3 regions of the Rhodosalinus sp. FB01 genome follow, and region 3 is predicted to be linked to each of the others. Evidence: riboswitches for the same ligand, from Rfam matches in the RefSeq annotation. Region 3 holds a riboswitch; each other region holds the start of a gene.
The links. Region 3 has a riboswitch for cobalamin ahead of AB6A65_RS04310 (TonB-dependent receptor plug domain-containing protein). Riboswitches for the same ligand answer to the same signal wherever they lie in the genome.

Region 1: linked by a shared signal. The riboswitch ahead of AB6A65_RS02385 (hypothetical protein) and the one ahead of AB6A65_RS04310 (TonB-dependent receptor plug domain-containing protein) in region 3 are both predicted to bind cobalamin.
Region 2: linked by a shared signal. The riboswitch ahead of AB6A65_RS05165 (MotA/TolQ/ExbB proton channel family protein) and the one ahead of AB6A65_RS04310 (TonB-dependent receptor plug domain-containing protein) in region 3 are both predicted to bind cobalamin.

What each region holds. Positions count from the first base shown of each region.
Region 1 covers NZ_JBGFSH010000001.1:491,585-494,845, forward strand. Annotated here, with positions in the region: gene mraZ (division/cell wall cluster transcriptional repressor MraZ) at 1-178, opposite strand, end outside; gene AB6A65_RS02385 (hypothetical protein) at 1,292-1,576, opposite strand; cobalamin riboswitch at 1,728-1,931, opposite strand; gene AB6A65_RS02390 (ATP-dependent helicase) at 2,004-3,261, opposite strand, start outside.
Region 2 covers NZ_JBGFSH010000003.1:55,347-58,607, forward strand. Annotated here, with positions in the region: gene AB6A65_RS05155 (valine--tRNA ligase) at 1-239, shown strand, start outside; gene AB6A65_RS05160 (sulfotransferase family protein) at 244-1,026, opposite strand; cobalamin riboswitch at 1,129-1,335, shown strand; gene AB6A65_RS05165 (MotA/TolQ/ExbB proton channel family protein) at 1,469-2,125, shown strand; gene AB6A65_RS05170 (ExbD/TolR family protein) at 2,125-2,502, shown strand; gene AB6A65_RS05175 (ExbD/TolR family protein) at 2,508-2,891, shown strand; partial or broken gene AB6A65_RS05180 (hypothetical protein) at 2,888-3,261, shown strand, end outside.
Region 3 covers NZ_JBGFSH010000002.1:324,563-327,823, forward strand. Annotated here, with positions in the region: gene AB6A65_RS04300 (helix-turn-helix domain-containing protein) at 1-770, shown strand, start outside; gene AB6A65_RS04305 (hypothetical protein) at 767-1,120, opposite strand; cobalamin riboswitch at 1,308-1,528, shown strand; gene AB6A65_RS04310 (TonB-dependent receptor plug domain-containing protein) at 1,668-3,261, shown strand, end outside.

The DNA.
Region 1 (3,261 bases), on a different contig from region 3:
TGTAGCATTCGAGGTAATTGCGGCGGTGGTCGCCGTAGACGATCACCAGTTCGGGGTTGAGCCCATCGGTCCAGTTCGGGTCGGCGGCCTCGAGCACGCGGCGGAACGAGGCCGGGATCGACACCCGGCCCTTCGCGTCCACCTTGTTGCGGCTCTCGCCTCTGAACCTGCGGCCCACTGTCCCTACCGCCCTTTCAACCTTCGCCCCCGAAGGCCCGGCGCCTTACGAAAACGGCGGATCGAGCTGCTGCCAAAGCCCGATCCGCCGCCCTCGTCCCGTCGCCGGGGTGTCCGGCTGCGCGCGCCACCTGGGGGGATGTCTGCTCGCCCGCGCACCGGATCTCTCTTTCACGATGAAAGCGGGGTGCCTGTATGAAACCTGACTTTTTATGGGAGCCTTGTTCGGGGTTCTTTTCCGCCCCTTCGTCCCGTCCCTCATCGTGAGAAAAGGGATGCCATGGGAATTCATGGAAATCAACAAGTTTTTGTGGGACGACAGGCAACCACAGACGCGTCACCGCCTTGCATGAGCGGCTTTTGCCATGCTCCCGCGGGACTGAAATACAATATATATGACCATCCCTGAAAATTGCTCCATATATGGTGCGAATTTCCGGACTCCCTTTTCGGCCCATGATTTCCCAGCCGTATCCAGAAAACTGTCGCGTCGCCGAAGATCCGTCGCCCGGCCCGGGCGAATCGCTCGCCGGGCGCGAGTCGGGCGTTCCGGCATTCCGCCGGATGCCATCGACGGGAAATGAGCGGGCGTCGCCGTGCACGGGCCGCCCATCTTCCAGGCAAGCCCGGGCGCAACGTGGGCAGGCGAGCCCAAGCGTTCAAGAAGCGCACAAGGAACGGGCAGCGGTGCCCGGAAAAGGTCAGTATGTCATATGCATTTGCCGCATAGCAGCATTGAGCCGCCGGCTATTGTGCAAGCGCAGCATAAACGTATCTTTGGAAGGAACGCGGCGCAGGTTGACGCCAACACGCAAGGCAGGCGCCCGCAGACATACGGATCAGGAAACCCTCTCCTCCTCCCTGGGTTTTCTGAAAACTGGCGGCGGCATCTCTCCTCCTCCCCGATGCCGCCGCACCTTATACGACGCAGCCCGTCGCCCTCGGGTGCGGGATGCGGACACAGGATCGAAGCGCCCCCTCTCCTCCTCCCTGGGGCCTTCGAGATCGAAACGGCGGCGCCTTCCTCCTCCTCCCGGGCGTCGCCGTTTCTCTTTCCCAAGCTTCGAAAAACGGGATGTCCCGTGATTTCCCGTCGCGGCGCGGCGCCGGCGCGTCAGTGCAGCGCGCGACGGCGTCCGCGCGCCCCGCCCCGGCGAGTCGCGCCCACGACGCTCGGCCGCGTCGCCTGTTCCAGAAACTCCAGGAAGGCCGCCGCGGCGGCGCTGGGCGCCTCGGGCGGGTCGAGCCCGTCGAGCGCCCGGCTCGCCGCCTGCTGCGGGCTGGTGTCCGCCGAGAGGGCAAAAACCCATTCGAGGAACCCGAGCCGCGCGGCCTGCTCGGCCGCGTCGCCCTCTCGCGCGAGCCTTTGCAGCCCGTCCATGATCGCCAGCGCCGTCATTTGCGCCCTGCCCGCCGGCCTGCGCGGCCCGTCCGGTCACCCATCTCTCATCTCCCGGGCCGCGCCCCGCGGCCATTGGAGCGGATGACTGAAAGAGCGGGACAGCACCGCGGCGGCGCCGCGCGACGTCCCCGCCCACACCGCCACCCGCGGTTCGACGTCATGCCAGGGCTGGTTTCCGGGCTCGGGGCGGGTGGGGCCAATGGCCCCGCGCCAGGCGCCTTCCCGGGAGCGGTCCCAGTGGCATTGCCTGTCGCATCCCGCCCTCACCGTTGCGGGGGCAGCGCCGGGGTCTCACCGGCTTCCCAATTCTCCGCGACGCACGCGCCGCGGCACCCTGACAAGACCGAGCGTAGCCGATTCCCCGTCAGACGAAAGCGATTTTCAAGCCCGGGCGGGCGCGGTTCCGCCGGTGGTTCGGCTTGCCTCAGAACGGGACGTCGTCGGCGCCGGTGACGTAGCGGGCGACCACTTTCTTGTCGCCCGCCTTCTCGAAGGCGACCTCGAGCTTGTCGCCCTCGATGCCCTTGATCGTGCCGTAGCCGAACTTCTGGTGGAAAACGCGATCACCCACGCTGTGGGCGCTGACCGCTTCGAGGTCGATCACCTGCCCGCGCGTCTCGCGCGGCTGGCTGACCGGGCGCGCGCCGGCGCGCTCCTGCATCCGGCGCCAGCCGGGAGAGTTGTAGGCGTTGGCCTCGGCCGCGCGACGCTCGATGCCCGCCGTGGCCGCGGCACCGTAGCCGCCCCCGTAAAGCCCCGGCGGCGTCAGAACCTCGACATGCTCCTCCGGCAGCTCGTCGATGAAGCGCGAGGGCATCTGCGACTGCCACTGGCCGAAGACGCGCCGGTTGCCGGCGAAGGAAATCGTGCAGAGCTCGCCCGCGCGGGTGATGCCGACATAGGCGAGGCGGCGCTCTTCCTCGAGGCCCTTGAGGCCCTGCTCGTCCATGGACCGCTGCGAGGGGAAAAGCCCGTCCTCCCAGCCCGGCAGGAAGACGGCCGGGAACTCCAGCCCCTTGGCGGCATGCAGCGTCATCACCGAGACCTTCTCGCCCTCGGCGCCCGCCTCGTTGTCCATGATGAGGCTCACATGCTCCAGGAAGCCGGTGAGGTTCTCGAACTCCTCGAGCGCCTTGACGAGTTCCTTGAGGTTGTCGAGCCGCCCCGGCGCCTCGGGCGTCTTGTCGTTCTGCCACATGCCCGTGTAGCCCGACTCGTCGAGAACGATCTCCGCCAGTTCGACATGGCTGAGGCCGGGATCGCCCGCCATCCGGCCCCACCTGTCGAGCCCGTCGAGAAGCTTCGCAAGCTCCGCCGCGCCCTTGCCCGAGAGCCCCTTCTCGGCCAGCAGCGCCCGCGCGCCCTCCAGAAGGCTCACGCCCCGGGCCCGCGCCGCGGCGCGGATCTTCTGCTGGGCCTTGTCGCCGAGCCCGCGCTTGGGCGTGTTCACGATCCGCTCGAAGGCCAGATCGTCCGCGGGCGAGACGACGAGCCGGAAATAGGCCATCGCGTCGCGGATCTCCATCCGCTCGTAGAAGCGCGGCCCGCCGATCACGCGGTAAGGCAGGCCGATCGTGAGGAACCGGTCCTCGAAGGCGCGCATCTGGTGGGAGGCGCGCACGAGGATCGCGATCTCGTCGAGCGAGAAGGGCCGCATCCCCCGCGTGCCGCCCTGCATCGCC
Region 2 (3,261 bases), on a different contig from region 3:
GCCTCGGCCTGCCGCTCGCCGGCGTCATCGACGTCGCCGAGGAGAAGGCGCGGCTCGAGAAGACGCTCGGCAAGCTCGAGAAGGAGATGGGCGGGCTTTCGGGGCGGCTTTCCAACCCGAAATTCGTCGAAAGCGCCCCCGAGGAGGTGGTGGACGAAACCCGCGCGACCCTCGCCCTGAAAGAGGACGAGGCGCAGCGCCTGCGCGCGGCGCTCGAACGTCTGGCCGAGATCGGCTGACGGATCAGGCCGCGCCCGGAAGATCCGGGGCGTAGCCCAGGGCATCGAAATCCGCCGCGAAGAGCCGCGCCACGATCCGGCGCGTCTCGTCGTCATAGTGGCGGGCGATGAGCTTCGACGCCCCGGTCGGGCGCGGCCCCACCCGCGCCGGGAACTCCGGCGCCACGCCGAAGATCCGCCCCATGATTTCCTCGGCGGCCTCGCCCAGCCTTTCCTGCCGGTAGATCCGGTCGAACCAGCCCGGCACCTCGCAAAGCAGCTCCGTCTGCGGCACCCAGTGCACGTCGTCCCGCAGCCCGACCGCGTCCAGATAGCGACAGAACTCGCCGAAGCTCGGTTCTTCCCGCTGAACCGGGGCGCCGCGCCACTTCTCGAAGGTGCGCGCCTGCTGTTTTCCCGCGGCGATCTTGTCCAGATACGCCGAAAGCGTGCGCGAATAGGGGTTCCGCACGATCGCGAACTTGAAGATCTCGTGCTCGACACGGGCGGCCTCGGCCGATGACAGTCGCCGCGGCGTCGGGAAATAGCTCTTCGGCCGTTCCGGCGCAGGCTCGCCCGCGGCGTCTGCCGAGGCCCTGGCGAGCATCCAGGTCATGAGCGAGTTCGCGGTCTTGGGGATCCGGTTGTAAAGAAACCCGTCCCGCAGCGAAACGGCGACCCGACTCTCGACCTCCGAAGGCAGAAGCGGTCCGCGATAGGTGTGCTGCCGGAAGAACGGGTAGAGACGCTGCGCTTGTCCCTGGAACGCCCTCGTCAGACGTATCTTCGCGCTGCGGCGCTCCAGCATAGGCGGATCTCCCCCACTCCCGGCACGGGTACAGCCCCGCAGGGCGGCGTGCAACTGAGTGGCACGCACGAGGTTCTGCTTTTCCGAAAGCGCGATTCGGCGTAAGGGTCGGGATGCTCCGGTCCGGGCGCTCGCGCGCCCGGTGAAAATGGGAACGCGGTGCGGCCGGGAGGCCAAACCCGCGACTGCCCCCGCAACTGTAAGCGGCGAGCGGAGCCGGAAGATGCCACTGCGGGCACGGCCCGCGGGAAGGCCCGGCCGAGCGACGACCCGCGAGTCAGGAGACCTGCCGGAGCGATCACCCTGTCCGGGCGCGGGGCGCGCCGGGGCGACGGAGCCTTCCGGCGTGGTGAAACCGATCACCGGTCCGGGCAGGCCGCCCCTTCCCGGACAAGACACGAAGCGCAGACCGGGCCCGGCCCGGCGGCGGGAGGAGAGGCGCATGGCGGGCGACGCGGCGTTCGGCGGGATCGGCGAGTTCCTCGCCCGTGGCGGCCCGGCGCTCTGGGTCATCGCGGCGCTTTCGGTCCTCACCCTGGCGCTCATTCTCTGGAAACTCTGGCGGCTGGCCCGGCTCGGCGCCTGGGGCGGGGCGCGGGCGCGCGCCGCCGTGGCGCTCTGGACCGAGGGCCGCGCGACGCAGGCCCGCGCCGAGGCCGCGCGCGGCAGCGGCGTGCGCGCCCGGCTCGCGGCCGCCGCCATGGGCGCGGCGGAGGATCCGGCCATGGCCGAGCCCGCCGCCCGCGAAGAGACGACGCGCATCGCGCGGGCCGAACTAGCCCGGCTCCGGGAAGGGCTGCGCGCGCTCGAACTCATCGCCACCATCGCACCGCTGATCGGGCTTCTGGGCACCGTCCTCGGCATGATCGACGCCTTCCAGGCGCTTCAGGCCAGCGGCGCGCGGGCCGACCCCTCGGTCCTCGCGGGCGGGATCTGGGAGGCGCTCCTGACGACCGCCGCCGGCATGGCGGTGGCGATCCCCGCCGCCGCCGCGCTCACCTGGTTCGAGAGCGTGGCCGAGGCGGTCCAGGGCGAGATGGAGGATCTTGCCACCCGCGTCTTCACGCACCTGCCCCCCCGCGCGGCGGAGGCGGCCTGATGTTCGATTTCGCCGCCGCCCGTCCGCGCCGCCGCCCGAGCCTGACGCCGATGATCGACGTGGTGTTCCTGCTTCTGGTCTTCTTCATGCTGGTGGCGCAGTTCGGGCGCGACGCGGCCCTGCCGCTTTCACCGGCCGGCGGGGGCGCGGACTGGAGCGGCCCGCCCCGGCTGGTGGAGATCTTCCCCGACCGCGTCACGCTCAACGGCCGCGCCGTGGACGAAACCGGCCTCGCCGCCGCCCTCGCCCCGCTGACCGAGACGCCGGCCGACCCGCTGGTCCTGCGCGCGATCGCGGGCGCGGACTTGCAGCGCCTCGCCGACGTGGCCGAGACGCTCCGCGCCGCGGGCCACGGCCGGCTCCTGCTGGTGGAGTAGACGCGATGGAGTTTTCCCGCCCCCCTGCGCGCACCCGTCCCGAGGCCATCGTGCCGATGATCAACGTCGTCTTCCTGCTGCTCATCTTCTTCCTGATGACGGCCGAGATCGCCCCGCCCGCCCCCTTCGACGTGACCCCGCCCCAAGCGGGCGCGGAGACGGGCGCCGAGGCCGGCGCGGTCCTGCACGTCTCGGCGGCCGGGCGGGTGGCCTTCGGCGGCGCGGAAGGCGCGGCGGCGTGGGAGGCGCTCGCCGCGCGCGACGCCGGGGCCGGCCCGCTCACCGTTCGTGCGGACGCGACGCTCCCGGCGGCGGAGTTCGCCGCGCTGCTGCGGCGTCTCGCAGAGACGGGCGCGGCAGAGATCGAACTGGCGGTACGGCCGCGATGAAGGGAGGGCTCGAATTCGCCGCCTTCACGGGCGTGGCGCTGGCGCTGCACGTGGGCGCCTTCGCGCAATGGTCGGGCGGCGCGGCGCCCGCCGCCGGCGCGGGCGGTGCGGCCACGGTCTCGCTCGAGGCGGGAGGCGCGGGTCTGACGGCCCTCGTCACGGCCTGGCGCGCCCCGCCCGCCGCCCAGACCGAGGCGGCGATGCCATCCCCGCCCGACCGTCCGGCGCCGCTTTCCGCCGCCCTGCGCCGGCCCGACACCGCGTCCGGGCCGGCGGCGGAGACGCTGCCCCGGACCGCCCCGCAGGCGGCCGCGCCGCCCGCGCCGGACGGCCCCGCGCCGAAGCGGCCCGCCGCGGTCGCCCACCTCCC
Region 3 (3,261 bases):
TGGCCGGAACCACAGAGATCTCCACCTCGGACACGTCGCTCACCTTCGCCAAGGGGCTGTGTGTGCTGAAATGCTTTGACGCCGACGCGCAGCAGCTCACCATCCCCGAGATCGCCCGGCGATGCGGCATCGACCGCGCGGTGGCGCGCCGGCTCGTGCTCACGCTGGTGCGGCTGGGCTATGTCCGGCAGACCGGGCGCAGCTATTCCCTGTCGCCGCGCATTCTCGTCCTGGCGGGCGGGTTCCTGCAGGGGCGCCGCTTCGGCCTTGCGATCCAGCCGGTGCTCGAGGGATTCGCCGCGCAGTGCGGGCAGCCGCTGTCCATGGCGATGCGCGACGGGGAAGACGCGATCTTCCTCGCCCACACGGGCGGCGACGGGCTGGCGCCGCGGCTGGGCTTCACCGTGGGCAGCCGGCTGCCGCTTCTCGCCACCGCGATGGGCCGCGCCCTCGTCGTGCAGGAACCGCCCGAGCGCCGCGCGCAGCTGGTGGCCGAGGCACCGGTCGCGGCTTGGACCGAGAAGACCATCACCGACCGCGCCGCCGTGATGCGCCTCATCGAGGGGGCCGCGCCCAGCGGGATCATGCACTGCGACGGCGAGTTCGAGCCAGGCGTCACCGCCACGGCGATCGGGTTTCGCTGCTCGGGCGGGGAAATCGCCGCGGTCGGCCACTCCGCGGAAGGGTCCTTTTACGAGATGCCGGGATTCCGGCCGCGGATCGAGGCCACGCTGCAGCGTTGCGCCTCGGCGCTGCGGGGGCTTCTCTAGCCGTCCTGCAGGCGCGGCATGTAGGTCGGCTGCAACGCGCCGAGCGCCTCGCGCACCTCGGGGGACGGATCGCCATAGACCGTCATGCGCAACGGACGCACCAGCGCAAACAGCGGGCGCGCGAAACGCCGCGTGAACCCCTGCAGATGCTCGACCACGGCGGTATCGTTCGAAAAGCCCATCAGCAGATGCAGCCGTTCGCCATCCTCCGAAAGATGGACATCGCATTGCAGCGTGCCCGCCTCCTCCTCCCGGGCCTGGTAGAGCAGGTCCTGCGCGATCGCGGCCAGATCGTCGTCCGGCGCGCCGCGCAGTTCGGTCTCGAGCACCCAGCGCAGATAAAGCGTCATTGCGCACCCCTCCCGCGCCGCGACGGTGCAGCTCGCTTCGGCATCATCCTCGTCATCATCAGGCCCCGAGTTTCCAGTCGGGGCGAGGCATAAGACAGAATCGCTGCCGCGCTAAGCCGAAAAGCGACAGCGCGGCGCCGTGGCCGCCGCCGGGTCGAACGCGCTTGACAACCGCGCCGGGCGGCGGGCACCTTCGCCCTGCTTCGGTTCCGGCGTTTCGGCGTCGGATGAAAAGGGAACGCAGTGAGGATCCGGCTTCGCGCCGGCCCGAATCTGCGGCTGCCCCCGCAACTGTGAGCGGAGAGCGAAGCCGGAACATGCCACTGCGGCGCCTAGGGGCGCGGCGGGAAGGCCCGGCCAAGCGACGACCCGCAAGCCAGGAGACCTGCCGAGGCGATCACCCTGTCCTGGCGCGGGGCGCGCCACGGGCAACGGACCCTTCCGTCGAGGTGACAATCGTTTCGTCGTCCGCGAGGGGCCGGTCATGCCGTCCGTCGCGGGCATTCACCGGCCGTCGGCCCCCGGGCCGCCATGAAGGGACAGATCCATGACCCGCCTTCCACTCTCCGCATCCGCCGCCGTCGCGGCGCTTCTTTCCGCCTCCCAGGCCCTGGCCCAGGAAAGCTTCGATCTTGGGGAGATCGTCGTTTCCGGCGCGCTCGTCCCGCAAGAGGTCAACCGCACCGGCGCCATCGTCGACGTCCTCGACGAAGAGGCGCTCGACGAGGCGCCGCTGACGCTCGAGCGCACGCTCGATCGCATTCCCGGCGTGTCCTTTTCCTCCAACGGCGGCCTCGGCAGCGCCAGCACCGTGCGGATTCGCGGCCTCGGCAGCGCCTATGTCGGCGTGCGCATCGACGGCATCGACGTGAGCGACCCGTCGGCGGTTCAGCTCGGCTTCGACTTCGGCGGCCTGACCAGCGCGGGCCTGCAACGCGTCGAGGTGGTGAGGGGCTCGCAATCGGCGCTTTACGGCTCCGAGGCGATCGCGGGCGTGGTGGACGTGACCACCTTCCGCGCGAGCGAGCCCGGCACCTTCGTCAAGGGCTTCGCCGAGGGCGGCAGTTTCGGCACGGCGCGGGGCTCGGTCGGGGTGGCCACCCGCGGCGAGCGCGGCGCGCTCGCCTTCAACCTCGCGCGCACCGAGACCGACGGCATCTCGGCCCGCGCGGGCGATTCGGAGGACGACGGCTACGAGGAGACGTTCCTGTCGCTCTCGGGCGATTACGAGGTGGGCGAGGGTGTCGTGCTCGGGTTCTCCGCCTTCCACCGTGACGCCGAGGCGGAAATCGACCGCTCGACCACCGACAACAGCGGCACCAATTTCCTGGAGCAGACCGGCGCGCGCGTCTTCGCGGAAATCGCGGCCTTCGGCGTGGATCACACCTTCAGCTATTCGACCTTCCGCGCGGAACGCCGCGACCCGGGCGGCGTGATCAAAGCGTTCGACGGCGACCGCGACCAGCTTTCCTATCTCGGCACGACCGAGCTGTCGGGCGGGACCACGCTCAGCTTCGGGCTCGACCGCACCGAGGAGGAGTACGAGACCGATTTCGACGCGGGCTCTTCGGTGACGACCTCGGCGCTGGCCGAGGCGATCTTCCGTCCGCGGGACGACCTCGATGTCGCGGTTTCGCTGCGCTACGACGACAACGACGATTTCGGCGGCAATACCTCCGGGCGCGTCGCGCTCGCCTGGCGCGCGCGGCCGGACACGACGGTCCGCGCCGTGGTCGGCACCGGATTTCGCGCGCCGTCGCTCTTCGAGCGGTTCAGCGCCGCGGGGGATCCGACCCTGAAGGTCGAGAAAAGCCGCAGCGTGGAGCTTGGCGTCGAGCGGCGCTTCGGCGAGGAGCGCTTCGTGCAGGCGACGGCCTTCTACGCCGAGATCGACGACCTGATCGGCTTCGACGGCGCCGCCACGGCCTGCGGCAGCGGCTTCGGATGCTACAACCAGGTTCCCGGCACCACGGTCAGCAAAGGGCTGGAGATCGAGGGGCGCTACGCCTACACCGACCGCGTGGCCGTCTTCGGCGCCTATACCCTGACGGACGCGGAAACCGACGGCACGCGGCTCGCGCTCGTGCCGCGCCACGACCTCACCCTCGGGGTGGACGTCGATTTCACCGACCGCCTTCGCG